One region of the Cellvibrio sp. GW822-FHT04B05 genome, then DNA from elsewhere that is predicted to be linked to it. Evidence: predicted binding sites of a transcription regulator. Region 1 holds the regulator's gene; each other region holds the start of a gene.
What was found. The regulator LexA, encoded in region 1, represses DNA repair genes until DNA is damaged. The targets are predictions, from matches to a motif close to ACTGTNTNTANANACAGT.
Positions count from the first base shown of each region.

Region 1 (10,282 bases):
TCGAGGCGATCTTTGCGTTCGTGTAACTCTTTCATGGACTCAACAACTCATGCGGAAAAAATGGATCACCGGCAACCCGGCCAGCGAGCGGCGCATTGTACGGATTTTGCGCGCAAGTTGAAATCGCCCGGCTGAACGCGGCAAAGCTTTGCCGGTCTATAATGGCAGTATTACAGGTTAACAGGGAAAAAGAGCCGTAAACCTTCCTTGCTACCTGAATACATCGGTGTCATAAGCATCTGGCATAGGGCTTGCTCTTACCCAAATAGAGTTCCCTGAAGTGTGCCTTAAGGGGAGAATATTTGCCGCGAGGAGGTAGTAATGTCGTTTCTCGATAAACTGTTCAAAAAAGGTTTCCGCAAACCCGCGTCAGCCACAATATCCGCCCCGATTATGTCGGTAGGCGGTGAAGACGGTTTATCCCTCGCTAGCAGTATCCCTGATCAATACATCCCGCTCTGGGAACTACAAAAACAACGACAATTGCTGGAAGTTAGAGTCGGCGCTGCCAACCGCGTGTACCAAAGCATGATTCTGGCAATTGATATCGAGCGCGGCCTGCTTTGGCTCGATGACCTCTTTCCGCAACAACATGTGCTTGATGAAGGCGATGAAATTACCCTGCGTCACCATCGCAATGGTGAGCAATTGGTGATCCGCGCCTCGATTGTCGCAATGGGTTCAACTTACGGCGCCTCCGGCTTGGCCATCCTGCTCCCCGAATTTGTTTACTACATGCCCAGACGCAATGCGCCGCGTTTTGCGATAGGCCACCAATCCCCGCTGTCCGTAAAAATTCGCACGCTTGGACAAGAGCCAAGCTTCGGCACCTTGCAAGATATTTCCACCGGTGGCCTGCGCTTGCTGGTCGCTGGCAATATGCTTCCCTACCTTCGCCACGGTGCACTCCTGCCGTTGTGCGAAGTAGATATCAGCGATGACCTGCACATTCGCTGCCGCGCCCGTATCTGTGCCTTCCGTATGGGCCGCAGCCCTTATCGCCATACCCAAATCAGCGTTGAGTTTATTGATCTGGATGAGGAAACCCGCATTGCGCTCGCTCAATTTCTGCGCGAATCGCAACTCAGCCATACCCATTCACAATATGCCAATTCCCAACCCGCCAATGCCTATGCAGCTGCATGAGGTGTAAATCGCTATAAGCCAGCTAGAGATTCACCAATTTTGAACTAGGCTTGAGAAACCAAGATAGATGATCTGTTCGTCAGCTTTTTGCAATACGCTAAAAACGTTGCGCGAAGGGATCTGGTTTTTGTCGCTATATCAGGAATTGCCTCATGCGTAATAATGGTCACACCACTGGAAAAGAAGTACATCTCTCAACTCACGACGAAATTGTGTCCTCCTCCAATCTGCGCGGCGATATTGAATTCTGCAATGAAACTTTTCGTCGCATTTCAGGTTTCAGCCGCGAAGAATTACTCAATCAACCGCATAACATCCTACGTCATCCGTACATGCCCGCAGCCGCTTTTGACATGCTGTGGACTGCTTTGCGGGCCGGCAAACCCTGGATGGGAATCGTTAAAAACCGCTGCAAAAACGGCGACCATTACTGGGTAGATGCCTACATCACCCCGCTGCGCCAAAACGGCCAGGTTTATGGTTACGAATCCGTTCGCGTTAAAGCTGATGCAACCGTGATACGTCGCGCAGAACTCGTTTATGAACGTTTGAATCAAGGTAAGGCTCCCTATTCCGCTTTCGAAAAATATTGGAGCCAGTTGGGGAGCAGCGCGATTACTACGATAGCAACCTGGATGTTGTTGCTCATCGCCACCAGCGTCTTTACCTCCTTGTCGCCAGCTTCAGCCGCAGCAACAGTCGTCATCGCGCTTATCGTCGGCGGCATTACCCAAATATTGCAGCAAGGCCGTATCTCACAGGCTTTGCAGGAGGCCCGCTCCACCATAAACGATCCCTTTGCCGCTTACATTTATACTGGCCGTTGCGATGCGCTGGGTGAAATTGAATTTGCCCAGCATGCAATAAAAGCACGGCTGCGCACGGCACTGGGCCGCTTCGGCGAATCGGCGAAAGAACTGCAGCAAAAAGCGGGCGAGGCCCATCATCACGCGCGTAAAACCTATGAAGGCATGAGTGCCCAACAACATGAAACTGCCGGTGTTGCGACCGCAATGCAACAAATGGCGTTGGCAGTGCAGGAAGTAGCAGGCGGTGCAAATAAAACCTCCATTGCTACCGGAGCCGCTATTGACGAGGTAGATAAGGGCAACAAGGTGATTGAAGGCGCGCGTACCGCTATCGATGATTTATCGCAAACCGTCGGTAACCTCGGCAGTGTGCTCAACAAACTGAGTGAGGACAGCAGCAAAATTGCCAATGTAGTCGATGTAATTCGCGGTATTGCCGAGCAAACCAACCTACTCGCGCTCAACGCCGCAATTGAAGCTGCACGTGCAGGAGAACAAGGGCGCGGCTTTGCGGTTGTAGCTGACGAAGTGCGCTCACTGGCGCAACGGACACAAGAATCTACTGGCGATATCCAACACATTATCGGCAACCTCGGCAAAGCCACTCAAGATGCCAGTATCAATATGAAAAATTGTCTGGATATGGCTGATCGCAGCGTGCACGAAATGAGTAATGTTCGCTCGGCTCTCGATGCAATTTCCCACTCGGTCAATACCATTGACCAAATGTCACACCAGATTGCGACAGCCGCTGAAGAACAATCCTCAATGGCACTGGAGATTGAACGCAACACCCAGTCAATCGCTCACATTTCGGACCAAACCCAAAACGAAATCCGCGTAGCGGATGGCTTGAATAGTGAAATGGATAACCTCTCGCAAAAACAATTGGATTTGATCGTCAGATTTAATTAATACCCCCGCCTGCCTGGCGAAATTGATTCTGATTTTTGCAGTAAATTTCGTTAAGCTTGGGCAATGCATGTAATTAAATTTGTACGAATGATGTGGAATTACCATGATATACACTCAAGAAATTGCCAATCATGATTTATTGCGCCTGGATCGCGCCCATGTGTGGCATCCCTATACCTCGTTCACACAACCCGGAATGGTCACACCGGTAAGTCACGCGCAAGGTGTAGAACTGCATCTAACTGACGGTCGCATCTTGATTGATGGTATGTCCTCCTGGTGGAGTACACTGCACGGCTACAATCATCCGGTTTTAAATCAGGCGGTGATTGATCAAGTAGGAAAAATGGCCCATGTGATGTTCGCCGGCATCACCCATGAACCCGCAGTCAAACTCGCCACCACGCTCGCCAAAATTACACCGGAAGGATTGAACAAGGTATTTTTTTCCGATTCCGGTTCAGTCGCTGTAGAAGTCGCGCTCAAAATGGCCATTCAATTTTGGCACTCGCAAGGCCAGGCACAACGCACTATGTTTTTAACCTTGAAGCGTGGCTATCATGGCGATACGTTTGGTGCTATGTCAGTCTGCGATCCGCATTCCGGTATGCATCATCTGTTTCATCACGCCCTGTCCCACCATTTATTTGCAGAAGCACCACCCTGCGCTTTTGATGAGCTATTTCAAGAATCACACATCGCCAAGTTTGCCCAACTCATTCAACAGCATCGCCAGAAAATCGCGGCGGTTATTCTTGAACCTATTGTTCAAGGTGCAGGTGGAATGCGTTTTTATTCGCCGGATTATTTGCGTCGCGTACGGGAGCTTTGCGATAAAAATGAAATTTTATTAATTGTCGATGAGATAGCCACAGGCTTTGGCCGCACCGGTAAATTGTTTGCCTGTGAGCACGCCGGCATAAGCCCGGATATTTTATGTATCGGCAAAGCCCTGACCGCAGGCTACATAACGCTCGCGGCAACACTTTGCAATGATAAAGTAAGTAATGGTATTTGCACCGGTGAGAACGGCATTTTTATGCATGGCCCCACCTATATGGCCAACCCACTCGCTTGCGCTGTGGCAAATGCCAGTATTGATTTGCTGCTTCATTCCGACTGGCAAAATACTGTTGTCAATATCGGTCAACAAATGCGCGAAGAACTGGCGCCCTGCAAAGATTTTTCTTTTGTCACTGACGTTCGTGTACTGGGGGCAATCGGTGTTGTCGAATTGGAAAACACTATCAACGTTAGCAAGTTGATGCCGCAGTTTATAGAAAATGGTGTATGGGTTCGTCCCTTTGGCAACATCATTTACTTGATGCCACCCTTTATCATCACCAAAGAACAATTGAGCAAATTAACGTCTGCAGTGTTAAAAGTCGTCGCTACGCTTGCAAAATAATTTTCAGTATTACTATTACGTTCAATAGTAATACACAGTTACATAAAAAAATCCCCGCGATAAACTGCACCTTATCCTGTCGGACATATGTCCAACTTTTGGGTGCAGTTTATCGCGGGGATTTTTTATGTGGATAATTTAAAGACTAGCGTTGCATATCGTACTTACGCATTTTTTCCACCAGTGTAGTACGACGAACGCAGAGCTTATCTGCTGCACGCGCGACGACACCACCGCAATCATTCAGCGCTTGCTGGATAAGGCTCATTTCCAAATTGGTAATGTACTCACGCAAATCGATACCCTGCTCCGGCAACAACGGTGTGTCGTTCATGCTCACGTAACCTGTACTACCCGAACCAGCAATGCCATTGGCTTTAGCTGGAGCGTGCACAAAATCTTCATCAGTTACATCAACGTGGCGATACTTGGATGGCAAATCTTGCACGCCAATCACCCCGAAGGGATGCATAATCGCCATGCGCTCTACAAGATTGGCAAGCTCGCGCACATTACCGCTCCACTCATGTTGGCAGAGTGACATAATAGCCGCTGAATTAAAACGAATAGAACCGCGCTGCTCGCTTTCCATACGCGAGACCAATTCATTCATCAGCAAAGGAATGTCTTCCGAGCGTTCTTTTAACGATGGCAATTCAATCGGAAATACATTCAGGCGATAAAACAAATCTTCGCGGAATGTATTTTCAAGAATCATTTGTTCGAGATTGCGATGGGTTGCCGCAATGATGCGTACATCAACAGGCTGCGTCTTATTACTGCCCACACGCTCAAAGCAACGTTCCTGCAGCACACGCAGAATTTTGACCTGCATATTCAGTGGCATATCGCCGATTTCGTCCAAAAATAACGTACCGCCTTCCGCGAGTTCAAAACGCCCGGCGCGTGAATTAATTGCGCCGGTAAAAGCACCTTTCTCATGGCCGAATAACTCGCTTTCCAATAATTCCGCCGGGATTGCCCCGCAATTAACCGGGACAAATGGTTTGTCACGACGCGGCGAATTGTAATGCAGATTACGCGCAACCACTTCTTTACCAGTACCCGACTCTCCGGTAATCAGGACTGATACATCTTTATCAGCCACCTGCGCCATCATCTCGCGCACGTTTTGGATTTCCCGGCTGGTGCCGACAAGGCTGCGGAACAAATGCACGGGGCGACGCTGTGGCTGGCGCTTGCTGGTGGATTGCGCTTCACGGTACAACTGCGCGCGGTGGAGCGTATCAACAAGCTTGTTGTAGGTAGGAGGCAAAGAGAGTGTTGCAATAACCATGTAGCGGTAGAGGTCATCCAAACTTTCATCCGCGCTCTGGTTTTCATCGCCGATCAGTACAATTGCCAACTCGTCATTCCAGGAACGGATTTCTTTCAGCAGATGCGTGAGTGATTGGCCACTGTCACGATAATCACCGATAAAAATAGCGACATAATCTTCACCATTATTTTCTTCAGCGACAGTCGCCTGCCAGGTTTCGCTGGCTGACGTAAGCGTTGTTTCACTGAGAAAATCCAGCAGGATTTTTAAATCGTGTCTGCGTGACTGATTATCGTCAATAACAAGAACTTTATTGTTGCGCCACATACCCCAAGACCTTTTTCATTCCATGCCAAAACCTTGAAAACGCATAAGAAATATTCTTTCAAGGCGGTGAGATGACTTATTGGAGTAAGTAATAGACGAGGCTGGGTTCTTAGTCAAATTTATGGCGAAATGTTTTTGGCGCTTTAGCATTAATTAATCAACTCGAATAATTAATCGCCAAAAGAATGTCTTAACTTTACATTCAGAATAAAAATCGCGCTCACAATATTTTTCGGGAATTTGACAATATTTTACGACTGCTCTGAAGATACTTGCGGGGCTATCTCATCCCATCCCGACTTAACCGTCTTCAGCAATTGAATTGCTTCATTTACTTTTTCTGGATCGCTGTGTCTGGATGCATCAAGCAGTAGCAGGTTGATATATTCATAGAGCTGATCAAGACGCTCTGACAATTCGCCAGCTCCCATATCCAACGAACTGCGTAGACCACCGACAATACTGATGGCCTTGCCCAACAATTCACCTTTAGCCGCAGCATCGCCGCGCTCAATAGCACCTTGAGCTGCCGCCAAGCGACCTAATGCACCTTCAAACAATAATTGAATTAAACGATGCGGTGAAGCATGGCTGACTTCTGACTCAATACCCAACTGGCGATATTGTTTCAGCGCTTCTTGTGGATTGTAGTTAGACACGGACTATCCCCTGCTAGCAGTTATGTTTACTAAGGCTAGCAGGGCTAAGTCGTTTTTGCGAGTTTTGCTATAAGAGAGTTGTTTTAGAAACCTTATGAAGTAGTATCCGTTAACACTTTTTTTCACAAGTCCCCTGCCAAATAAGCCATAAACACTCAATATCAGGTCGCCTGAAGAAAGGTTACCTCACGCTGGCATTGTGCGATCAAGCCCGCATACACACCTTTTAATTCACTCAAGGCGCAGACCAGGGTGGACTTATCATCGCGATTTGCAGTGATTACCTTATCGATTAACAGCACGCAAATACGATCAAGGTGGCGGACGCGTTCCCAGTCTTCCACATGCAGCGCCTTGCTCAACTCACGCTGCAAATTGCGCATTGCCATTACACCAGCCTCGCCACGATAGTCGGGTGCTGGTACCAGATAAATTGCCATGATAACCCTCTCTACACCTGATTGCCGATTGCATCCCAAGCGGTTTTTATCTCGCCTAGCAAGCGCCCGCATTCGTCAAGATAGTCTGGATTATTCTCGTAGTTGGCTTGAGTCAAACGACGAATGATGTAGTCATAAAGCCCATCAAGATTGGCTGCGAGCGCGCCACCTTCATTGTCATTCAAACTGCCTTGCAATCCGCCGACAATAGCGACCGCTTTGCTAATCAATTCCCCTTTGCGGGCGATTTGGTTTTGCGCCATGGCGCCTTTAGCTTGGGCAATACGCTCCAATGCACCTTCAAACAACATTTGAATTAAACGATGAGGTGACGCAGTTTCAACACCAGAGTGAACTTTTACGCTGGAATAATTTTGTACGGCAGAATAAGCATTCATAAATCACCACAAATTGTTTGAATTTTGCATTGCTGTTGACGGCTCATACTGAATAATCAGTGACCGTATAAGCTAACGGCATAAACCCAAAAACCTTTAACCAGAATCCGGCAATAATGCAAAAAACTATCCTTATAACCGACACCTCAACAGGCATAGGGTTTTATATTGCTCATGGATTAAAAACTGCAAGTTACAGAATCATCGCCTCTTGCCGGACAACAGCAGATATTTGCGTTTGCAAAATGAGGGACTGGAATGCATGACGGATTGACCTTATGGATTCGGACTCAATCCAATGCGGTATTGCAGGGCATCTACTATGGCAGGGTGAAATAACCACCAGATTGAAAAACTATTGCACAACCCGAATTACTGTATATAATCACAACCACTGTACAAATAAACAGATTCAGGAGTGCATCATGTCTGACTTAACGCCGCGCCAGGAACAGGTACTACAACTTATTCGCCAGTATGCGGAAGAAACCGGTTATCCGCCGACGCGTGCTGAGATCGCCCGCATTCTCGGCTTTAAGTCAGCCAATGCCGCCGAAGAACATATCAAAGCACTTGCACGTAAAGGGGCCATCGAAATTATTCCGGGTGCTTCTCGCGGAATAAAACTGCCCGATGTGCAATCAGGTATTCCTATTATCGGTCGCGTTGCCGCTGGCAATCCGATACTCGCGCAAGAGCATATTGAAGACTACTGCAACATTCCCCAAAGCTTTTTCTCTCCCAGTGCCGATTTTTTCCTGCGTGTACACGGTATGAGCATGAAAGATGCGGGCATTCTTGATGGTGACTTACTGGCAGTTCATAAAACTGACCAGGTTAGAAACGGACAAATTGTTGTTGCACGTATAGGCGAAGAAGTAACCGTAAAACGCTTCAAGCGAGTCAGCAACAAACCACAAGTTGAACTCTGGCCGGAAAATCCCGAGTTCGATGTGATTCAGGTTGATATGCGTGATCAGGAATTCAGTATTGAAGGTCTTAGTGTAGGAGTGATTCGTCGTGACTAATCTTGCCCGTGTAATACCGCCAACCAGTACAGCCCGCCAGCAACCTGCGAGCGGCGTAACCGAGCTGGTACTAACCAGTGATTCACCCGAACAAGTCGCATTGCTTTTGCCTATGATTGCCTTCCTCAGCAATGCATGTAGCGATCGCTGGATTACCTGGATAGCACCACACAATATCAGCCGTGAGCTACTTGAATCCTACGGCGTTAATACGCGTTATATTCGGGTAATTCACTGCCAAAATCCGCAAACATTGCTGTGGATTACCTGGGAAGCATTGTCGGCTGGCAATAGCCATACAGTGATATCAAGCCCTGGAAAATTGACCGATAAAGAACTAGCTCAACTTGAACTGGCAGCCAAGACCGGTTCTTGCCAAGGATTATTGTTGCGGGTTCGCTGAGTGTTTTTAGTTACAGGATTTTTGCAGGACAAGCTTGCTTGGAGGATCGGAATAATGCAGGGAGGCAAAGAAAGCGTTTGTAGGTTTTTTGTAGATTCAAAGAATCAATTGTGTTATGAAGCGGTATACCCTTTCCTATTAGTGCAGCATCAACTTCTCAGTATCACTTAACTCCTCTACCAAATCGTCCAACATGGCTTCTGCCTGTTGGTCCGCAATATCACCTGCAGCTTCCATTCCTGCCTCAATCATTGCTTTAGCGACCAGAAACTTTTCTTCCCCCAGGAAAGCCAGCGATTCTTGTGAAAAACGGATTGTCACCAGAGGCTCATTGCTTTCATCGTCAGCACGCGCCAACGCAACGTCGCCATTCAACAGCTCAATAATTTCATAGAAAGATGACATAGGTACCTCAGTGTGAAACGGACGCGTATTCTAACACCCAATTAATCTAAAACCTATTTGCTACACTCCGGGATTAATGCGGTGAAGCAATAAGAAAGATACAGGAATCTGAGCCGTAGACTAACCATCCCTGCTCTGTTCGCGGTATAAATAACGCTTGCCCAGCCTGGTATCCACCAGCAGTGCCAACGCCATGTAAATCCAGATGTCCTTGTACCACTATCACAATTGCGTACTCATCACTGGTTAATAGATAGTCACCATCCAACTGAATGCGCTGAACTTCAAAGTCATCAAAATTGACTATACGCTCTACCCTCATCTGCTCTGTTACATCCAGAGTCTCGGATGGTTGAAGCATGGAAAAGCCCATATCAACCAGTTCAAGCGCATCCTCAGTATCCCAATGTTCCTGGGTCAAAACCTTCTGGGCAAAGCTTAGAATTTTCCGCTCATAAACGGGAGTCTGGAACTCGACTACCCTAACCCCATGTTGTAATGCGTGGGGCACTAATTTGGGAACGGTCACAACATCACCGACAACCAGAGGATATTTCGCAATAAAGCTATCCATTGCTCCACGTAACACCCCCTCTTTGCAAAATAGTTCTTTATTTTCAATAGATTGTGATAACCCGTTAATCCAACTTATTAATTGAGCAGTCCCTACCGCTTCATTGGGATCAAGTCCTGCATCGATTTTTTTGTCATCCAGCTTTTTATCCAGCGCACGCCGTACCTGCTCATATTCTTTAACCGCTGACAGGTAAGCCTGCCTGAACTCTTTATCGTTGTTGAAAAGCTGACGCTTTGCTCCAGAGAAGCCCAATTGGATAGCACCAACCCCTTCGGGCCATGCCTGTTGGTTGATATGGGTTACAACATAGACTTCTTGCTTTTCCTGATGTAGCTCGAAGTACAGATCGCCATAAATTTCATCGGCTAGAGGATCAAGCACCTTAAGTAAAATTAGCTGATGACTATCTTTTAATCCGAGTCGGCGAGGCATTAGTTCCAATAGCCAAGGTAAAGGTATATTACCTGCATCACCAACCACCTCAGCCT
Region 1 covers NZ_JBXAMU010000005.1:65,753-76,034, reverse strand. The annotation lists gene ttcA (tRNA 2-thiocytidine(32) synthetase TtcA) at 1-35, opposite strand, end outside; gene AC1RJL_RS16130 (flagellar brake protein) at 322-1,146, shown strand; gene AC1RJL_RS16125 (methyl-accepting chemotaxis protein) at 1,299-2,870, shown strand; gene bioA (adenosylmethionine--8-amino-7-oxononanoate transaminase) at 2,974-4,278, shown strand; gene AC1RJL_RS16115 (sigma-54-dependent transcriptional regulator) at 4,424-5,884, opposite strand; gene fliS (flagellar export chaperone FliS) at 6,136-6,543, opposite strand; gene AC1RJL_RS16105 (hypothetical protein) at 6,705-6,983, opposite strand; gene fliS (flagellar export chaperone FliS) at 6,995-7,381, opposite strand; gene lexA (transcriptional repressor LexA) at 7,807-8,409, shown strand; gene AC1RJL_RS16090 (cell division inhibitor SulA) at 8,402-8,812, shown strand; gene AC1RJL_RS16085 (hypothetical protein) at 8,951-9,217, opposite strand; gene AC1RJL_RS16080 (hypothetical protein) at 9,291-10,282, opposite strand, start outside.

Region 2 (10,282 bases), on a different contig from region 1:
ATCACAAGTTATTCAACAAGCTGGTCATATAATGCTAATGGCCGTGTATCCAACATGACTTATCCGAGCGGCAATAGTGTCGCCTATGAGTATGATAATTTGGGGAGAGCTAATGCGGTAAAAGTAACCATTGGCGGGACGCAGCAAACGCTTGCAAGTAACATCAACTATTACTCATATGGGCCAATTGCAAACTGGACTTATGGTAATGGCACTACCCGCTCGCTGACGTACGATTTGGATTATCGTTTGACCAATATCAGTAGTGGAGGAGTTCAAACGATAAGCTATGGCTATGATAGTAATAACAACATCACTAATTATACGTACGGCCCGAATTACACCGAATATTTTACATACCAATATGATGCGTTATCACGTTTAACGAACGTTAGCGGGTACATGGTAAATGATAATTACACGTACGATCTGAACGGTAATCGGTTAACAGCATCAACGATGTATGCAACTAGTAACTATGTGACCTCATCCGGATCTGATCGCCTCGGAAGTATCACCGGAGCATCACCTCGAAGTTTTCAATACAATTCTATCGGTAACCTTATTTCTAAATCGGGCTCTGGGTCATTTACCGAATACACTTATGATGCATTCAATCGAAAGTTCGCAGTGACAGTAGGCGGAATGACGAATGTATACTGGTATAACGCGCTGAATCAGCGTGTTAGAAAAACCGGCTCAGTGAACGTCAATTATGCATACACACCTGATGGATTTCTGCTGGGTGAAACCGCTAACAATTCACTTTCTTTTAATCGTGAATATATCTGGTTAAATGGGAACCTAATCGGTTTGATTCACAATGGACAATTGTATTACGTTCACACTGACCATATCGGTCGCCCCCATGTAGTCAGCAACACAAGCAACGTAGTAGTTTGGAAAGCATACAATAAACCATTCGAAAGAAGCGTAGGGGTAAGCCAAATTGGTGATTTGAACATCGGCTATCCAGGGCAGTATTACGATAACGAAAGTGGCCTCTGGTACAACTGGCACCGTTTTTTTGATGCAACAACTGGCCGATATACGCAGAGTGATCCAATTGGACTTGCGGGTGGGATGAATACTTATGCTTATGGAGAAAATAATCCAGTGATGAATACTGATCCGACAGGCCTTTTATCAAATTATGGAATACCTGATATCTATAACACAAATCAGTATGGCCCTACTGATGCGGATCCTTGTGGTTGTCTTGTAAGTGCTATAGGCCTTGATACTCTTTTAGGGGCTGGCGCAGTTGGAGGTGGTCAACCAATTTTAGACAAGCGCTTCACTCAGGTTGGAACATCACAAGGAACATCCCCGATTTCAAAGGGATTATCTAACGCTTTTCCGCAGAGAATGCCGTTCAAAGTATGGGCTCCTACAACTAATAACCCTTATGCAAGTTCGAATAAAGTTGGGCGCGTTGCTGGTCGGTGGGTTCCTTTTGTTGGTTGGGGAATCATTGGTTCAGATGTTCTAGGCTATTCACAATGTATAGAAAAATGTATGGAGAACGAATGTGGAAAAAAATAAAACTTATTCAAGTGAAGACATAAAACAGTTTGTATCAAAAAGCCTTTCGATACCAACTCATAGAATATCCGATGAAATGAGCTTGCATCACGATTTAGGCGTTGATGGTGATGACGCTGAAGAGTTTTTAGCCGAATTTTCAAAAGAATTTGATGTTAATTTGAAAGAATTCAATTTTGTCGAATATTTCGGTGGTGACTCCTCACCGACCCCATGGAAATTTGTTAAAGAAGTAGTAACAAAATCGAATCTTGCTACGAAGAAAAGACTAGAGATCCGTCACTTGTTACTAGCTGTAATTAATGGAGAGCTCAGCCCCAAAATAATTAGCCATAATTAGTATGGCGCTATCAAGAAAATCTGTTGTAAAGGGGCGTGTGGAATGATTCAAAAGAACAAATAATTCTTTCATCCTTCCTAAATTAACTGCATTTTTTGCATTAAGTGCCCCATCTAATAATTATACAGAATCATCCTGAAAGGGATTTTTCAATGCGTTAGATGGGGCAAATTTTGCCATCGAAATAGCAAGTCTTTTATTGCAAATCAACATAACAATAAGCAATGGCGCTCAGGACGCTGTATTGCTGTTTGCTTTAATGCCGATTTGAGATAACGGTAACGTATGGCAGTCACTATTGGAAAATTATTTTCGCTAGTTAGTACAGAAAAAATATCATGCGTTACCTGAATATAAGGCGTTTCCCCAATCAGAATTAACTTGGCATCGCGAAAATCGTCACCGTGAAACTTGAGTTGTCACAGATTCAATCAATAAACTGAAACTAGATCTTCACACTGAACGAAGAAGCTACAACTCATGAAAATAATTACCATACTGAGAGGGTCAGGCACCTAGATATTCTGCTTTCATGTATTAATAGTTAATTCAAGACTAATACTTAATATCCGCTTTGGGCACAAAGCAGTCCCAAGCACTGGCATTTTTAAATTTCTTTTATTTCTTTATTGAAAAAGAAAACCCCCAATGCATCAGCACTGAAAAACGCTCGGTGTGACGAGAACGTTAATTAAAGATCATGGCGTGTGTTGCGCCAGCTTGTATTACAGGCCGTTACTGCATTCTGGTAATGGTTAAGATAATGCTGCTCGGGTAATTATCAGTAGAGAGGATTAGCGCTGGGATTCAGCGCTTGGAATGCGGTGCTTGATAAAGATATTGGTTGTGATCCACCAACCACAGCTCGCGGTCACGGCAAGTGTCTACCAGGTAATCAATAAACCGGCGCACATAACCTGGCATGTATTTATCTTTCTGGAATACCAGGCTGAGGGTTTTGGTTTCCATGCATTCTGCGAGTGGCAATGTTGACAGCTCGCCGGATTGCAATTCATCGCAGCACATAAATAAAGGTAAATGCACCAGCCCGAAACCCTGGCAGGAAAATTGTTTGGCAAGGATAAATTCATTTACCACCAATTGCCGGCATTGTTGCAAAGGCCAATCGCGTCCGGTATTGGCCAAACTTTTACTGACCATAATGTAAGTGTGATGTTGCAGGTCATCAGCAGTTTGCGGCGGGCTGATTTTTTTCAGATAGCAAGGGCTGGCAACCAGCCCGTAATTAATTTCACCCAAGCGCCGTGCGACCAGCGATGAATCTTCCAACTCCCCCAAGCGAAACGCCAAATCAAAACCATCGCCTGCCGCAAAACTGCTGCGATCACACAGGCTGATATCCAGCTTGATGGCCGGATGCATTTCCATAAACGTCATAAAGTAATTGCATAGGGCTTTGCTGTTGCACTCGTGGGGCAAGCTTATTTTAATATGGCCTTCCATCACCGTTTGATGCTCTTGAACCTGGGCATTGGCCAATTCGATTTGCTGGATAATCTGGCAGCAATTTTGGTAGTAGGTTTGCCCCGCACTGGTCAGTTGGAAATGGCGGCTGTTGCGCGAAATAAGGGTTACCCCTAGCGCGGCTTCCAATTGCGCTAGTTTGCGGCTGATGGTTTGTTTGCTGCTATTTAACTGCTTGCTCGCTGCAGTGATGCTGCTCAGTTCAGACACTGCATGAAAAACATAGATGTCGTTTAAATTAACGCTGGATGCCATAAACCCCTCAACAAAAGTTGACGCAGAAAATAAAAGTACTGCTCTACTGAGTCCTGTAGAACCCGCTGCTTGCTGAGGAAAAGCCTTAGGTTGGTATTAATGACACGTAAATAGTCGAGCCAATAAATCCTGTTTCCAGAGAATGGTGCGTTGGTGTTAGTGGTGACTTGGGTTGCTTAATTCCATTTTTATTTTTAATTGTTCGACCGATTTATGATTAGCCTTTTGGTCACGGCTTATTTAACACAGCTTTTCTTTAATTGACAGTCAGCTTTCGTGTTAAAGCTGCAACTTAATGTCCCGATTATTTTACTCATCAAACTCTATTTCAGCGAATAGTATCTGCTCCTTGCTATTGAATAACAAATAAATGGGAGCATTGTGATGCAATACCAACGACTTTTATTGCTTATAGCCGGTATTTTTCCTGCTGGTGCTAATGCACACGTTAAATGGTTTGTGGAAGAAAATCACGCATTTACTGAAGCAGGTTACGTTTTTGATAGTCTTTTTGCATTTATCTTGCTGGGTGCATTTTTATTTATTGCAGGCGCCAGCCTGATGCAGTGGCAAGCCAAATATAACGCGCGCATTCATTGCTGTTTATATGCGCCCATCAATAAACACTGGATGAAAAACCCATCGCATTACATTAATGCACTATTAAAGTTTTCATTGGGTCTATTATTTCTTGCTAATTTGGTGCAAGGACATTTTATTGCGCCCAATTTTGTTGCAGACGGCAGTATTTTTAAATATGTACTCATTCAGGCGTTGCTGATTTTACTCCTGATTGTGAGCGTAAAACTGTTTGCAATTGCGCTGTTTGTTTTTTCATTATCCTTGTTTGCCTTTTTTCCTGTTACCAATGCTATCGATTACGCGTCGGAATTAATTGCTTTGAGCATCGCTCTTTTCTTTACCAGCCCGGGTTATGCCGATGGTAATTTGAAAATAAAATGGTTGCGCATGGAGCATCGCTCTTTTGCATTGGTCATTTTGCAATTGGGTTTGGGAATCCAATTAATTATTCTCACCTTCCACGATAAGTTATTGCATCCGGGTTTTGGTTTGGCGTTTTTGCAAGATTATCCGATGTTTAATTTTCCACATTATTTTGGCTGGCACAGTTTTACCGACACCCATTTTGTTTTCGGTGCAGGCATGGCCGAGTTGTGTTTTGGTTTATTGCTGGTGACCAATATTGCACCGCGAATTGCATCGCTATTGATTGCGATTATTTTCACATTGACAGGATTTGTATTGGGGCCGGAGGAATTGCTCGGCCATGTACCGATTATCGCAATGGCATTGGTTCTGTTGCTAACACCTGCGCCGGGTTCGGTAACACAGGAAGAGCAATTGGCTTCACAGTTATTGCCTGATTGATTAGCTCGATCAACCAAAAATATCCAATAGATGGCTGGAGCAATCAAAAAAGTCGCCATCTGTCTTTATTTTGCAATTAGCCGTCTCGGCGAAGAACACTTTAATAGACAGATGCCAACCGCTATCTTAATCTGCCCCAATCATTCGCCAGCGACTTATTTTTAATAATGGAAACCTCCCGAAATACCGCTGATAGCCCTTCACCTGAAGTGATACACGATCAGGAATTTATCGTTGTTTACCGTGGTCTTGATGCAGACTTATGTAAAGTAGTCATTGATTTGTTCGATCAGGACAGCAGCAAGTGGCGCGGAAAAATCGGCCGCTCTGATGGGGTTAACCATCAGGAAGAAACCAAAAATTCCTGGGACCTGGAAATAACGAACGAAGGTAAATGGCAAGATCTTTTCCAGAAAATCCATCCGCAAATCCAGGCGTGCATGGCGGACTATTTGTCACGCAGCCCGGTATTAACATCATTCCCTCTACAGGTGACGGGATACAAAATTCAGATGTATCCAAAAAATCAGGGTTATTTCCGCTGGCATGCAGATTCGTTAGGGCGCAATGCGCGCAGTCGCGTTGCAGCCATGGTGTTGTATTTGAATGATGTGGAGCGAGGGGGCGAGACAGAATTTTTCCACCAGCACATCAAGATCGCGCCAAAAGCCGGTTACCTTATGATGTTTCCTGCCGGTTGGAATTACATGCACTGTGGGCATGTACCTGAATCAAACGATAAATATATTATTTCGTCGTTTATCAAGATTAACGACTGATCTTGCCGGCTACCAAAAGCTGCACATTGTCCTCCGTCATCTCAACCAAAAATATCCAGTTGTCCGTCCGGTTTTTTCACTGCCGGGATGCTCAAAGGTTTGCGGAACAGGCTGCAATCCAGTTCGCCGTAGCGACGGCTTTTATCCAGGCCGTAACGCTTTAACCCTTTTATAAAACGTTGGCGGATCATATCGGCCCATAAGCCTTGGCCGCGCATACGGGTGGCGAAATCAGCGTCATAATCTTTTCCGCCACGCATGTCGCGGATGCGGTTCATCACCCGTTCGGCGCGTTCAGGGAAATGGGTTTGCAGCCATTCCTGAAAGAGCGGATTGATTTCCCACGGCAAACGCAACACAGTGTAACCTGCCGCTGTTGCACCGGCATCGGCAACAGCGCTCAGTACTTTTTCAATTTCCTGCTCGGTGATAAACGGAATTATTGGCGCTACGCTCACCATGGTCGGAATTCCCGCTTTTGCCAAACGCTCGATCGTCTGCAAACGCCGCGTTGGCGATGCCGCACGCGGTTCCAGAATGCGCGAAATGCGGTGATCCAGGGTTGTGATAGTGATCGCCGCTGCCGCGAGATTTTTTTGCGCCATCCCCTGCAATAAATCGATATCGCGTTCGATCAGCGCTGATTTGGTAATCATCCCCACCGGATGATCGCATTCATAAAATACTTCCAGGCACTGGCGAGTGATCTTTAACTCGCGCTCGCACGGTTGATAAGCATCCGTATTTACCCCAAAGGCGATGGGGCTCGGTTGATAATTTTTATGCGCCAGCTCGCGCCGCAATAATTCTGCTGCATTGGTTTTGGCGTAAAGGCGGGTTTCAAAATCCAGCCCCGGTGATAACCCAAGATAGGCATGGGTCGGCCGCGCAAAACAATACACACAGCCGTGCTCACAACCCCGATAGGGGTTAATTGATACGCTGAACGGGATATCCGGCGATTGGTTGCGACTCAGGATCGTTTTGGCCAGCTCGGGCGTGATACAGGTCTTCAATTCGGGATGAATATCCATGTCATCCTCGTAGGGTTTCCAGCCATCGTCCACGGTGTCGATTAATTGCGTCTCAAAACGGCCGGCGATATTGCTTATCGCCCCACGCCCCTTAAGCGCTTGTGGCTTGGCGGCAACCCAGGGAGCGGGGTCTTCGAGGAAGTCATCGTCTGCCATGAATTGCACCACGGTACTGTATGTAAATACAGTATTCTAGACTAAGGGCTGTGGTTAGGAAAGCCTTTTGACCAAGACCGGATTTGATCCATTTTATATAACCTGCACCATTTTGCGTTTAGTGCGCAAACTGGTGCGACCGGGTTTGGCAATTTGTCGATTATGGAGTGGTGGCAGCCTTGAGCCGCCACACCACAACAGTCTGCTACAGACATTAAGCGTCTAATAACGATAAAGGTATCCGCTATGTTCAAACTCAATCGCGCTATCGGCGTGCTCTTTGCGCTCGCCACCCTGATCGGTTTTACCACACCCGCTATCGCCAAGCCGTACAAGGCGGCGGAAATCTATTCGAAGCAAACCTACAAATACGGTCGCTACGAGATGCGTATGCAGGTCGCCAAAGGCAGCGGCGTGCTATCCACTTTCTTCACCTACAAGAATGGGTCGGAACAGCCGGGAGTTTTCTGGGAGGAAATTGATATAGAGATATTCGGCAAGAACAACGCCACCCAATGGCAGAGTAATGTCATTATCGGTACCAATCGCCCTACCACCAAAACCGAAGGTGTGCACACTATGCCCTATTCATTAGGCGATGGTTATCACACTTATGTACTCGAATGGACGCCAAGCTACATCGCCTGGTTTGTGGATGGCAATCAGGTCCGCCGCATTAACGGTGGGCAATTTGTCACTGGTTTGACCAGCCCGCAAGACCTACGCTTTAATCTCTGGGCCGCGAATATCGCCGAATGGGTGGGCGCATGGAATCCGAATATCCTGCCGGTGTACCAGTTCGTGAATTACATCGAATACAAACCTTACGTGGCAGCGACCAACAGTTTCGGCACCGGCTGGCGCGATGACTTTAACAGCTTCGACACCAATCGCTGGAGCAAAGCCAACTGGACCTTCGGGGAAAACCTGGCTGACTTCGAACCCAACAACGTGGTAGTTAAAAACGGCACCCTTATTCTCGCATTAACGCGTGAAGGCCAGACGGGTTACACCGGCACACCACCTGTTGATGGCGGTTCAACACCTGCGCCAAGTGTATTTATCGAAGCGGAAAGCTTTAACGAAGTCGGTGGCAGTGTGACCGTTGCAGGCGGTACTGTGGGTTATATCGATGCGGGTGAATGGTTCAAATACAACAATGTGAACATCCCGCAAACCGGTACTTATAAAGTGGAATATTTTGTCGCCTCGGCGTTGAACACGGCGCAATTTACGCTGGATAAAAACGGCGTCGGCCTGGGTACCATCAGCATACCTAACACCGGCGGCTGGGGAACTTATCAGGTGATTTCACACAATATTTACTTGACTGCCGGTGCACAAAGTTTGGCGATTTATGCCAACAACGGTGGCTTTAATATCGATTGGATCAAGCTGACCAAAATCTAGTAGTGTTTCCGCTTTGGGGTGCGGGTGACTCCCGCCCCTGTTTTTATTCTGTCGTTTTTACTTTCTGATTATTTTTGTTTTTGTTAATGAGGTAAAACTTATGCGTCGTTTGTTGTATGTGTTTTTAGCGATCACTACGGGTTTGGCTGCCCAATTTGTCCATGCCAAGGCATACAAGGGGGCAGAAATTTATAGCAACAATACCTATCTCTATGGCCGCTACGAAATACGCATGCGCGTCGCCAATGCCAGCGGTGTTTTATCCACTTTTTTTACTTACAAAAGCGGTTCGGAAATCGGTAATACGTTTTGGGAAGAAATTGATATCGAAGTGTTCGGTAAAAATAACGCAACACAATGGCAGAGCAATATTATTCTCGGTAGCTCGCGCCCGACTATCCACACCGAAGAAACGCACACCGCGAACGCATCACTTGCCGATGCTTATCACACTTATGTTTTGGAGTGGACGCCCGATTATGTTGCCTGGTTTCTGGACGGCATCGAAGTGCGACGCATTACCGGCACCAGTACAATAACAAGCCTTACCAGCCCGCAAAGTTTGCGCTTTAATATCTGGTCATCTGAATCAGTGCCTTGGGTAGGCGCGTGGGACGATTCCGTGTTACCGGTTTACCAATTCGTAAATTATTTTGAATACAAAGCTTACAACGCAACGACGAAAACGTTTGAAGGTGGCTGGCGCGATGATTTTAACAGTTTAGATACCAGCCGCTGGGGCAAGGCCAACTGGACTTTTGATATGAACCGCGTCGATTTTGTCCCGGAAAATGCGCTGGTGAAAGACGGCATTTTGATTCTCGCGCTTACCAAAGAAAACGCCACCGGTTTTAGCGGCACGCCACCGGCCGATGAACCGAGCAGCTCAAGTGCAAGTTCCGCTAGCCTTTCCAGCTCAGCAGCAAGCCTGGCGAGCAGTGGTGGTTCAAGTGCGGCGGCCAGTACAGCGGCAAGTTCGGTTACAGCAGTCAGTTCAACCGCTGCCAGTTCAAAAGCAGCCACCGGTAATTCCGGCGGTGGTGGAGGCGGTGCATTGCATTATGGATGGTTATTGGTGCTGGGTGCGTTGGTATTTGTACGCAGCGTGGGCAATCGTCATCTGCGTTAATTATTTGCGCCGCGCACAAATCATCACACTGATGGTCGTGCGCGGCGTTTTTTCTTGGGCGGATAAAAACTTGCTTCGCCGATAGGACGGGTTTTGAAACGGCGATGTACCCAGAGGTATTGGTCTGGCGCCTGGCGTATTGCATCTTCAAGGATTTTATTAATGCGCGTTGCATCAGCAACATCATCGTCGGTGGGAAAATTTTCCAACGCAGGCTGGATTTCCAAACGGTAGCGACCATGTGGTTCGCGAAAACAAAAAAACGGAATCACCGCGCAGTGGGAAATTTTTGCAATGCGCGAGGTGGCGACTACCGTTGCGGCCTGCACGCCAAAAAATGGCGCGAATATACTTTGGTCGCGACCGTAATCCTGATCCGGCGCATACCAGACAATATTTCCCTTGCGCAAATTTTTAATCAGCTGACGTGTATCGTTGCGATGAATAGCACCGTCGTTCACACGGCTGCGCGCTTTCATAATCGCATAAGACATTAACGGATTAGGATCGGGGCGATAAAGCACATCGGCAACAACGTGATATGCCATGATGCGGCCGCTGATATCAATCGTGGTCAAATGGCTGCCACACAATAAAATCCCTTTGCCGTCGGCGCGTGCTTTTTCAATATGCTCAAGGCCGGTAATGCTGTAGCGATTGCGCATTTTGTTTTGCTGGCCCCAGAGCCCCATCGCTGTTTCAGCAATACTGAGTCCGCAAGATATAATCACCCCGTGCACCATCTTTGCTTGTGCCTCTG
Region 2 covers NZ_JBXAMU010000003.1:136,614-146,895, forward strand. The annotation lists gene AC1RJL_RS10595 (RHS repeat-associated core domain-containing protein) at 1-1,545, shown strand, start outside; gene AC1RJL_RS10600 (DUF1493 family protein) at 1,532-1,885, shown strand; gene AC1RJL_RS10605 (LysR family transcriptional regulator) at 2,693-3,625, opposite strand; gene AC1RJL_RS10610 (hypothetical protein) at 4,010-5,014, shown strand; gene AC1RJL_RS10615 (2OG-Fe(II) oxygenase) at 5,182-5,793, shown strand; gene AC1RJL_RS10620 (PA0069 family radical SAM protein) at 5,835-6,983, opposite strand; gene AC1RJL_RS10625 (family 16 glycosylhydrolase) at 7,230-8,393, shown strand; gene AC1RJL_RS10630 (family 16 glycosylhydrolase) at 8,494-9,522, shown strand; gene lpxL (LpxL/LpxP family Kdo(2)-lipid IV(A) lauroyl/palmitoleoyl acyltransferase) at 9,546-10,282, opposite strand, start outside.
Region 2: AC1RJL_RS10620 (PA0069 family radical SAM protein) is a predicted target of LexA. The motif match lies at 6,999-7,016, and genes of this name have one in related genera.

Region 3 (10,282 bases), on a different contig from region 1:
ATGCTGCAAGTTCCAGCAGTACCGCCATACCGGTGGTGCGACTGCATCCCACCTGGGACACCGATAATAACGGCGTGAACGATTGCGAAACGGACAACAGTTGCGACGACACGGTTGACTACACAAAATTGCGTCCGTTTACCAAAGTTAGCCCGCAGGCTTTGCATGACTACCATCAGGCAACCAGCAAAGTCGGCCCCATCACTTTTACCTGTAGCGATAACCCGCAATTACTGTTGATCGCCACTTTTTATGCAACTGAACCCGGCATCGTCGTACTGGAGCGCGATAATTCGGCGATTGAGTTGCAGTCGGTTCCCGCCGCCAGCGGCAGCAAATACGAAGGTGCGGGCACTTCATTCTGGGAACATCAAGGCGAAGCAAAAGTTATTCTCGGCGAAAATACCCCAGAGCTGGTGTGCAAAAAATCCGAAACGCCAACACCATAATCCGCAGTATCTGTCTGACCGGAATCTTCACCGCCTGTACAATTGCGCAGGCGGATGAAGTGCTATTGCGCAACGGTGACCGCATCAGCGGCAATATCACCGACGTTTCCGATAGCAAGCTGAAAATCAATACCACCTATGCGGGAACAATTTCGCTGGATAGCAACGCAATCCAAAGTTTTCATACCGATGCAAAACAACATTGGCAAATTAACCTGAAGCCACATTCAATACGCATCCAGCAGAGTGACAAACAAGGCTACGTAAAAGTCGATGGAAAAAATATTGCGATCCACGATCTGAAATTAACGCCGCCACAGGCGCACTGGAAAAAATCCGGCTTGCTGGAGACCACACTGGATGTCGATAACGATGAGCAACGCAAAGAAAAATTGCACATCAATACCGAACTAAGCCTGGAGTCCATGCGCTGGCGCCACAAACTTAAAGGTGAAGTAGACCGCGATAAGGAACACCACAAAGTCTCGGAGGACACCGAGGAATACAATTACACACTCGACTATTTATTTAATGAACACTGGCTGCTGCGTACCGACTCGACTTATCGCGAAGAGGGCGGTAATACGCACAACCGTTATTCTTATGTTGGTGTAGGACCAGGCTATCGCCTTTGGGGTGAAAGCGAGGACAAGCTGGATCTCATTATCGCCTACAACCATCTCTGGCTACGTAGCGGATCACTTGATACAGAAGTGGATGGCTGGGGCAGTAAACTCGACTATCAGCAATATTGGTTCGATCGTAAATTGGAGACGTTTGCCGACCTGCAAATATCCCATGTTTATCTGGATTATGTGGACTACATCGTCAATAGCAGTGCAGGTCTGCGCTATTACCTCACACACTATATTCATCTGTCGTTTAAATATAACTACGACAAAACCAAACATTCATTAGGCAGCATTAAAGACAGCAGCTATGTGCTGGGGGCAGGCGTGAATTTTTAACGGCTAATGATGTACCGACCTCTTATACCCCACCTTACAACACAACGGTTGACAAGTTTCTCACCGACCTATACTGTACATAAAAACAGTAACAACTTTGAGGATTTACACAATGGCAGTAATCGCCGTTTGGCTATGTGATCGGGATGGCAGTATGTTTGAAGATAAAAAAGTCGCAGAAGAGCACGATAAATACCTGGAGCTTGCCGCCAATATCACCCAACTAATTGAAGAAAATATTCCCGGTATTGATGAGCAGTACAGCGAAGCCATTGGTATTTTGCTTGCCCAGCGTCGTGAATTACTGGCTAAAGCCTGCAAGGGCAAGCCTGATGAATTATTACAGCCTTTTACCTATGAAAAGCCTGTAACCCTGAACAGTAAAACAGCCACCACCACGGACAAGGACAACTAGGTAGCGGCGATTGCTGTAAGCACCGGTTAGCCCACACTCGCCGGTGCCGTTAATGGCTGCCCACACGGCCATTAACAATACAAACAACTGAATCACCACTCAGCGGTTTGTACGTGTTTAGGTGCGTTGCGCGAATAACAGTAAGACTACTCCCCAGCAGTTTTTCTGGCATTTGGTGATGCACCTGCTTCCAATCACTTATCCCTCCCCTACTGTCAGCCACGGTAGGTGAAGGCGATAAGCTGCTTTCGCCACTGCACCTCTTCCTTATGGAACCTCAACGGGTGCAGTGGTTTTTTATCGCTCTTCGATATTAAAACTTCCATGCAATTGCACCAAAATAAACTAGGATTAGGGAATTCCACTAACGAGCAGAGGAAAATAAAATAATGGCTCAATTCGGTTGGCTCTTTCACTATCGCAAATGGCTCATCGCAAGTCTGTTCACCTACCTGTTTTCAACATCCCTTTACGTTCATGCAGAACCATTACGTTTAGTGCAGGGCAATAACGGCATTGAAACCTATTCCAAAGGCTTGTTGAAGCTTGCCCTGAGCAAAGTTCCCGGCAACTATGAGTGGCAGGAAGCCGTACCTAATGCGAGCGAAGAGCGCATGGTACAAATGCTGATTGATAATGAGCTGGATGTCGTCTGGTATGCATCAACCAAAAACCTTGAAGAGCGACTGCTTCCAATCCGCATTCCGATGTATCGCGGCCTGTTGGGGTATCGCGTATTGATGATCAGGAAGGGCACCCAGAATAAATTCGACAACATAAAAACCCTGGAGGATCTGCGCAAGGTTTCACTTGGCCAAGGGCGCTTCTGGGCCGATACCCACGTGTTGGAAGCCAATAAACTGAATGTAGTAAAGGTATTAAAGTACGAAGGGCTTTTTCACATGCTCGACGGTGGCCGTTTTGATGCCTATCCACGCGGCGTACATGAACCCTGGGGGGAAATGCAACGCTATCCCGATCTTGCCCTGGATGTGGAAAAAAATCTCCTTATTTCCTACACCAATCCTTTTTATTTTTTTGTGAGCAAAAACAAGCCGGAATTGGCCAAAAAGATTGAGCGAGGTTTACGCATTGCGATCGAAGATGGCAGCTTTAACGAATACTTTATGAATGATCCCACTGTTAAAGATGTAATCACCAAAGCCAATTTGAAAAACCGGACATTAATCCGCCTGGAAAATCCGGGACTTCCGGAAAAAACGCCGCTGGATGATAAATCACTCTGGTTCGATCCCTATTCATTTAATGAATAACACAATCATTTTTGCAGGGTATATTGCCCGAAAAAGAGAAGCCGGCAAACGCCGGCTTTTTTATTAACACTCAATCCCCAGTTCACGCAAAAGATCGTCGCGCAATTTCTGTAAATCCATCACCAGCAGTGCCAGTATGTAAGCCGCCTGAATACGCCCAGTCATCAGCGATTCTTTAATCTCTGGCCTGCCACTGTATTTACTGTATTGGAAGCCTACGCCCGATGTACACGCCGCCGCTTTAGCAATACAGGCAACTGGCAAGGTCAGATTACAGGTAACGGGCAAGCCACCGACCACCAGCAAATTGCTATCCTCGGTACGCGAACATGAGGCTTTTTCCGGATCAACCACCCATCGCATTTCAAAACTGTTGCAGATGACTAAAATAATAACTTGCGGCTGCTACAGACCTTTCAGTGATTTCACACAGCTGTTTCACCAATGCATCGGCAACCGGTTTTGCTTCACCAATTTGTGCTGGCAAGTAGTTGAGCGACAAGAGCATTAATAAATAAGTCAACATTTTTAAAACGACATACAATGAAGTCACACCAAACCTACCGTAAATCCGGAATCCTGGTATTTCATGACACTCCAACGAATGCGAAACAGGACACAAAACCACCACCCATCGCAGAGCTGTCATAAAATCAGCAAATTACCTTCATATTCGCTCGCTAGGGTTGTATCGCTATAGACCAATCCAACTTACAAAAGGAGGTTTCCATGTTGCGCACAATCCATTTACTGACCAGTGCTTTAGTGTTGATATTTGTTATTCCGTTTACCGCCTGCGCCCACGGCGACAGGGATGAGCAGTGGTACAAATATGATAATAAGAATCCAAGTATCCAGTTAGGGCCGCGCCCGTTTTATTTAATCAATGACATGGACGAAGGAGCGTTAAAAAAGAAATTGCAGAGCTGCATAAATGATCCAATTAAAAAAACCAATTTTTCAATTGGCCATCGCGGTGCACCGCTGCAATTTCCTGAACACACCAAAGAGTCTTATGAAGCCGCTGCTAAAATGGGCGCAGGTATTTTGGAATGCGATGTCACTTTCACTAAGGATAAACAACTCGTCTGTCGCCATTCGCAATGCGATCTGCACACTACGACTAATATTCTTACCTCATCCTTAGCAAGTAAATGCAGCCAGAATTTTTCCCCTTTTGATCCGGTGAGCGGTAAAGCGGCCAGTGCAAATTGCTGCACCAGCGATATCACACTCGCCGAATTTAAAACCCTGCAAGGAAAAATGGATGCATTTAATCCCAAGGCAACCACCGCTGCGGAATACTTACAAGGCACTCCTGCATGGCGCACCGACTTATACGCCGATAAAGGCACATTACTGACTCATGCCGAAAGTATTCAATTATTTAAAAAACTCGGCGTAAAAATGACTCCCGAACTTAAATCAGCCAGCGTGGCTATGCCTTTTAATGGCACTTATACGCAAGCCATGTATGCACAACAAATGATTGATGAATATCGCAAAGCAGGCGTTAAAGCACGCGATGTGTGGCCGCAATCATTTGATATCCAGGATGTGCGCTACTGGATCAGCAAAGAGCCTGAATTTGGCAAACAAGCCGTATTTTTGGATGATGCCAATAGCATCGCCGATTTACCAACTGCGGCTGATTTGCAAATGTACGCCGATGAAGGTTTCAGAATTGTCGCTCCACCGCTTTGGGCACTTGTTGCGCTGGACAAAAACAACAAAGTCATCGCATCAGATTATGCAGCCAATGCTAAAAAAGCCGGATTGAAAATAATTACCTGGTCATTCGAGCGCGCAGGTCCGTTAAAAAATGGTGGCGGTTGGTATTATCAAACCATCACTCCCGCGCTGAATAATGACGGTGACATGATGAATGTATTGCATGTGCTGGCGAAAGACGCCGGTGTGATTGGTGTATTTTCAGATTGGCCGGCAACCGTCAGCTATTACGCAAGTTGTATGAATTTGAAATAATCAAAACCAGTAAAATAAAAGCCCCGATTATTCGCACAACAGGGGCTTTTTTATTTATGCAAGAAAATTAAACCGGCGCTGCCTGCAACAGACTTTCTAGGCAATGCTCCTGAATCCCGTAAAATTCCTTGATTGCTGCGATTTGCTGTAAGACTTCAGTATTATCGCGCGGCTTTTTACGTTTTTGTGCGAGGATCATTTTATTTTTGCTGGTATGTTCGAGCGAGATAAATTCAAATACCTGTGTATCATAGCCATAGGCTTCCAGTAGCAATGCACGCAGGCCATCGGTAATCATCTCTGCTTCCTGGCCTAAATGAATGCCATGCTGCAATACCGGTGCAAGTAACGCAGGGCTTTTTAATTGTGGACGGATTTGTTTGTGGCAACAGGGTGAGCACATAATGATCTCTGCCCCGGTGCGAACTCCCATATTGAGTGCATAGTCAGTCGCGATATCGCATGCATGCAAGGCAATCATAATATTGATGCCCTGTGCAGAAAAATGTTGTACATCGCCCTGCTCGAATTTAATTCCCGCCAGTGATAATTTCTGCGCAGTCTGGTTACATAAATTAACCAATCCCTGCCGCAACTCCACCCCGGTCACCTGTGTTTTCACACCCAGGTTCATCGCTACATAATCATGCACCGCAAAGGTTAAATAGGCTTTACCTGAGCCAAAATCAGCAATATGCAACTCACTGCGTTGATCAAGCCCGGTGTGATGGATAGCCGCTGAGAGTACTTCGATAAATTTATTGATCTGTTTCCACTTACGCGACATAGCAGGGATAATTTGACCATTAGCATCAGTGATGCCCAGCTCACGCAAATAAGGTCGATTTTGTTCTATATAGCGCAGCTTATTGCGATTATGTACAAGCTCCGGCGATGCTGTTTGCTTTTCCGTTGCGCGCACTGGGTTCCTATTACGGTTTTTATTAATCAGTACTTTTCCCTTTTTACTAAAACTCAATTGAGTTTCCCACTCATCAGTAATCATATGGGCATTATAAAAATCACTTCCCAACCACTGTTGCAGTTGTGGTATAGCATTGTCAATTGCAAGATTTTTAGTCACGTGATTCGTACGATACTCATATAAAAACGACAGCAACGTTTGTTCTTTAATTTGCACCGGGCGAATCGTGACGCGGGTCAATTCAGTATCAGCGCCTTTATATTTAGATAACACCAAACGCTGCAGGAAATGTCCTGCAAATGCTTGCTGGCAATCAGTTAAGAAATTTTCTACATCTGGACTGGAACCATCATTAGCCATAACTGTACTCATTATTCATCCGCATATATCTGTCAGTGCGGACTTTGCATTCGGAAACTCAAAGGAAAACCCGGTATTCAGCAAATTATGCGGGATAACCCTCTGTCCTTCCAATAATAAATCCCAATGTCGGCATAAAAGTTAACTACAGAAATAGAAATTAACGTGCGGTCGTATAGTAGATTGAATAATTGATAGCACCGAATGGAAAGAGAAAATAGGGAAATAAGATTCAGATTTGAATTACAGAATAAGCAGATTTCATACGAGCGAAAGAATATAGAGCAGAAAGTTTAGCGGGATTAACGCAATCCATTGCGTCAGAATGTCCAGGTTTTCCTTCACTTTAAGCAGTGGGTTACTTGTGATTGTCTTTCAAATCACCAACCCCTTTTTGGACCTTACCTTCAACTTGTTTTGCGATGCCTTTAGCTTGGTGTTTTTCACTGCCAATAGCCTCGCCAGTTTTTTGCTGCACTTTACCGGCAGCCTGCTTCACTGAGCCTTTCACTTGATCTTTGTTCATGATGATTATCTCTCTATGAATTAAGTTCAATATGGGAGTTATCTATTGAGTCACAACAAATATTTCCCTCCAGCAAATACCGCGTCGAACCTAGCACATAACCTTCATATCAGATTGGAAACGGCATTCAACGAGTTCACAATAACCAGAAAAATGCCCTGCCTCGGTGCGCAAGCAAACATAAAATCACCTTTTTACATGCTCAAATAAACCGTGCCGCAATGCCTGACAAACAGGCAAATTGCTTGACGCAGATCAAATAATTCTGTAATTTCAGTAAATACTGAAAATTCAGGAAGTACAGCATGGCCGAAAAACTGACTCCAATGATCCAGTCTTGCGTCCTTCATTTCGGCGAAATGGGCAGTCGCTGGGGAATAAACCGCACAGTAGGGCAAATGTATGCCCTGCTGGTATTAAGCAAAGAACCGCTGTGCGCGGATGACATTACTGAGGCACTGGGCATATCGCGCTCCAACGTGAGCATGGGGCTTAAAGAGCTGATGTCCTGGGAACTGGTCAAGCTGCAGCATCGCCAAGGGGAACGCCGCGAGTTCTATTCGGCACCGGGCGATGTATGGGATATCGCCAAAATCCTAATTGAACAGCGCCGCAAACGGGAAATTGACCCCACGCTCTCTACTTTGCGCAACTTGCTGATTGAAACGCCGGCCAACGCCGACGAGGAATATGCGCAAGAACGGATGCGCGAAATGCACGAGCTGATTGAGATGATTACCCTGTGGACGCAGGAAATCCAGCGCCTCGATTCTGCCAATTTGGGCAAGCTGCTCAAACTCGGCAGCAGCATCGGCAAAGTACTGGATATGAAAGATCGATTGTTGGGTTCCGGTAAAAAAGAAACTACAAAGTAACCTATCCCAACATGACAATAGTGCAAACGCACTAAATTTCTACGGAGAACATCTCCGGCTGACGCTTATCAAAAGGATTGCTCCATTTTTATCGAGGTACTTTTATGCTCGAAACACTCATACTCTCCCGCATCCAGTTTGCTGCCAATATTTCCTTTCATATTTTATTTCCCTCTATTTCAATCGCACTTTGCTGGTTTTTATTTTATTTCAAAGTGCGTTACAACCGCAGCGGCGATGATGTCTGGATGCGTGCTTATCGTTTCTGGGTGAAAGTATTTGCGCTGACGTTTGCATTGGGTGTGGTCAGTGGCATCACCATGAGTTTCCAATTCGGCACTAACTGGCCGGGCTATATGGAAACAGTGGGCAATATTGCAGGACCATTGCTTGGCTACGAAGTACTAACGGCATTTTTTTTAGAAGCCACATTTCTAGGCATTATGTTATTCGGCATTAACAAAGTATCCAATCGTATTCACACGCTCGCGACTTTCCTGGTGGCATTCGGTACCAGCATGTCGGCCTTCTGGATTATTGCACTCAACTCCTGGATGCAAACACCCACTGGTTTTGAAATGCGTCAGATCGGCGACACCATGAAAGCGTTTCCGCTGGATTGGTGGGCAATTATTTTTAATCCATCCATGCCCTATCGCCTTGCACATATGCTGACTGCATCAGGTTTAACTGCTGCATTTTTAATTGCAGGGATTTCCGCCTACCGTATTTTAAAAGGTGATCACAAACCCGCACCAAGACTCACACTCAAAAATGCTATTACCGCTGCGGCACTGTTAATTCCCTTACAAATATTTCTGGGTGATATGCACGGCCTCAACACATTGCATCATCAGCCCGCAAAAATTGCCGCGATGGAAGCGGTCTGGCATACCGAAAAAAATGTTCCGCTGTTGCTATTTGCAATCCCGGATGAAGAAACCCGGAGCAACAAATACGCAATCCAAATTCCCAATATGGCGAGCATTATCTTGACGCATACCACTGATGGTGAAATCAAAGGTTTGAATGAATTTCCCAATGCACATCCACCGGTTACACCTTTATTTTATGGCTTCCGTATTATGGTGGGGATGGGGATGTTGATGTTGTTGGTATCCTGGGTCGGCTGCTGGCAAATTTATCGCCACAAAGAAATATCACCATTAATGCTCAAAGTATTTGTCGGCATGACATTCTCCGGTTGGATTGCCACGCTTTCAGGATGGTATGTCACTGAGATCGGCCGCCAGCCCTGGTTAGTAACCGACATATTGAAAACGGCGGATGCAGTTACCAGTACACCGGCGACCAACGTTGGCACATCACTCGCGATTTATTTAACACTCTATGTCGTGTTGCTAATTGCCTATATCCGCACACTGTTTGTGATGGCAAGAAAATCTGTGCTGGTGGATCGACCTGAACATGTTGACACACTGCAAGAAAAACTGGTCGAAAAAAATCTGTGAGGAAAACATCATGACCGATATCAGCACTTTGTCCGGTGAAGCATTTTGGCTCCCTGTTATTTTTATTGGCTTGATGGGACTTGCCCTGTTTATTTATGCCATTCTCGATGGCTACGATCTCGGTGTCGGAATTTTATTACCCAAAGATTCCGAAGAGCAGCGCGATACCATGATCGCCAGTATCGGTCCATTTTGGGACGCGAACGAAACCTGGTTAGTGCTGGGCATAGGTATTTTATTGATTGCTTTTCCCCTCGCACACAGCATGATTTTATTGAATTTGTATTTGCCGGTAACCGTGATGCTCGCAGGTTTGATATTGCGTGGTGTTGCCTTCGACTTCCGCGCTAAAGCACCGGAAGATCATAAAGAATTGTGGGACCGCGCATTTCAAGTTGGCTCATTGCTCGCCACTTTGGCACAGGGTTATATGCTCGGCCTGTTCGTGATGGGTTTTGAAGACACAGTGGCCTCGCATTTGTTTGCCGCGCTCAGTGCGATTTGCGTCACCGCCGGTTATACCTTTATCGGCGCAGCATGGTTGGTAATGAAAACCGAAGGTGAATTACAAAAGCGTTCAGTGTGGTGGGCGCGTCGCTGCGCATGGTTGATGTTATTGGGAATTATCGCAGTATCTATCGTCAATCCATTAGTCAGCCGCACCATTTTTGATAAATGGTTTGGCTCACCGCTGGTGATGGTGTTGTGGGTAATCCCGGTATTTTGTTTTGTATTGTTTTTTATTGCCGACCGCTACTTACGCCGCGCGCCTTACACTAATGATTTTGGCTGCTGGATTCCTTTCGCTTCAGCTGCAATGATTTTCCTGTTAAGTTTTATCGGCTTGGCTTATAGCTTTTACCCTTATGTCGTACCAAACAGATTGGATATATGGCAAGCCGCCAGCGCGCCGGAATCGCTGATGTTTATTTTGTACGGCGTGATTGTCGTGCTGCCCACTATTCTCGGCTATACCTTCTTCGCCTATCGCGTATTCCACGGCAAGGCGACGCAGTTGAAATATTATTAATT
Region 3 covers NZ_JBXAMU010000004.1:41,361-51,642, forward strand. The annotation lists gene AC1RJL_RS13385 (MliC family protein) at 1-449, shown strand, start outside; gene AC1RJL_RS13390 (DUF481 domain-containing protein) at 419-1,417, shown strand; gene AC1RJL_RS13395 (YebG family protein) at 1,530-1,832, shown strand; gene AC1RJL_RS13400 (substrate-binding periplasmic protein) at 2,222-3,106, shown strand; gene AC1RJL_RS13405 (hypothetical protein) at 3,170-3,469, opposite strand; gene AC1RJL_RS13410 (hypothetical protein) at 3,471-3,755, opposite strand; gene AC1RJL_RS13415 (glycerophosphodiester phosphodiesterase family protein) at 3,836-5,092, shown strand; gene AC1RJL_RS13420 (class I SAM-dependent methyltransferase) at 5,160-6,389, opposite strand; gene AC1RJL_RS13425 (DUF1731 domain-containing protein) at 6,393-6,491, opposite strand; gene AC1RJL_RS13430 (CsbD family protein) at 6,736-6,903, opposite strand; gene AC1RJL_RS13435 (GbsR/MarR family transcriptional regulator) at 7,209-7,778, shown strand; gene AC1RJL_RS13440 (cytochrome ubiquinol oxidase subunit I) at 7,883-9,250, shown strand; gene AC1RJL_RS13445 (cytochrome d ubiquinol oxidase subunit II) at 9,261-10,280, shown strand; gene AC1RJL_RS13450 (DUF2721 domain-containing protein) at 10,282-10,282, opposite strand, start outside.
Region 3: AC1RJL_RS13395 (YebG family protein) is a predicted target of LexA. The motif match lies at 1,490-1,507, and genes of this name have one in related genera.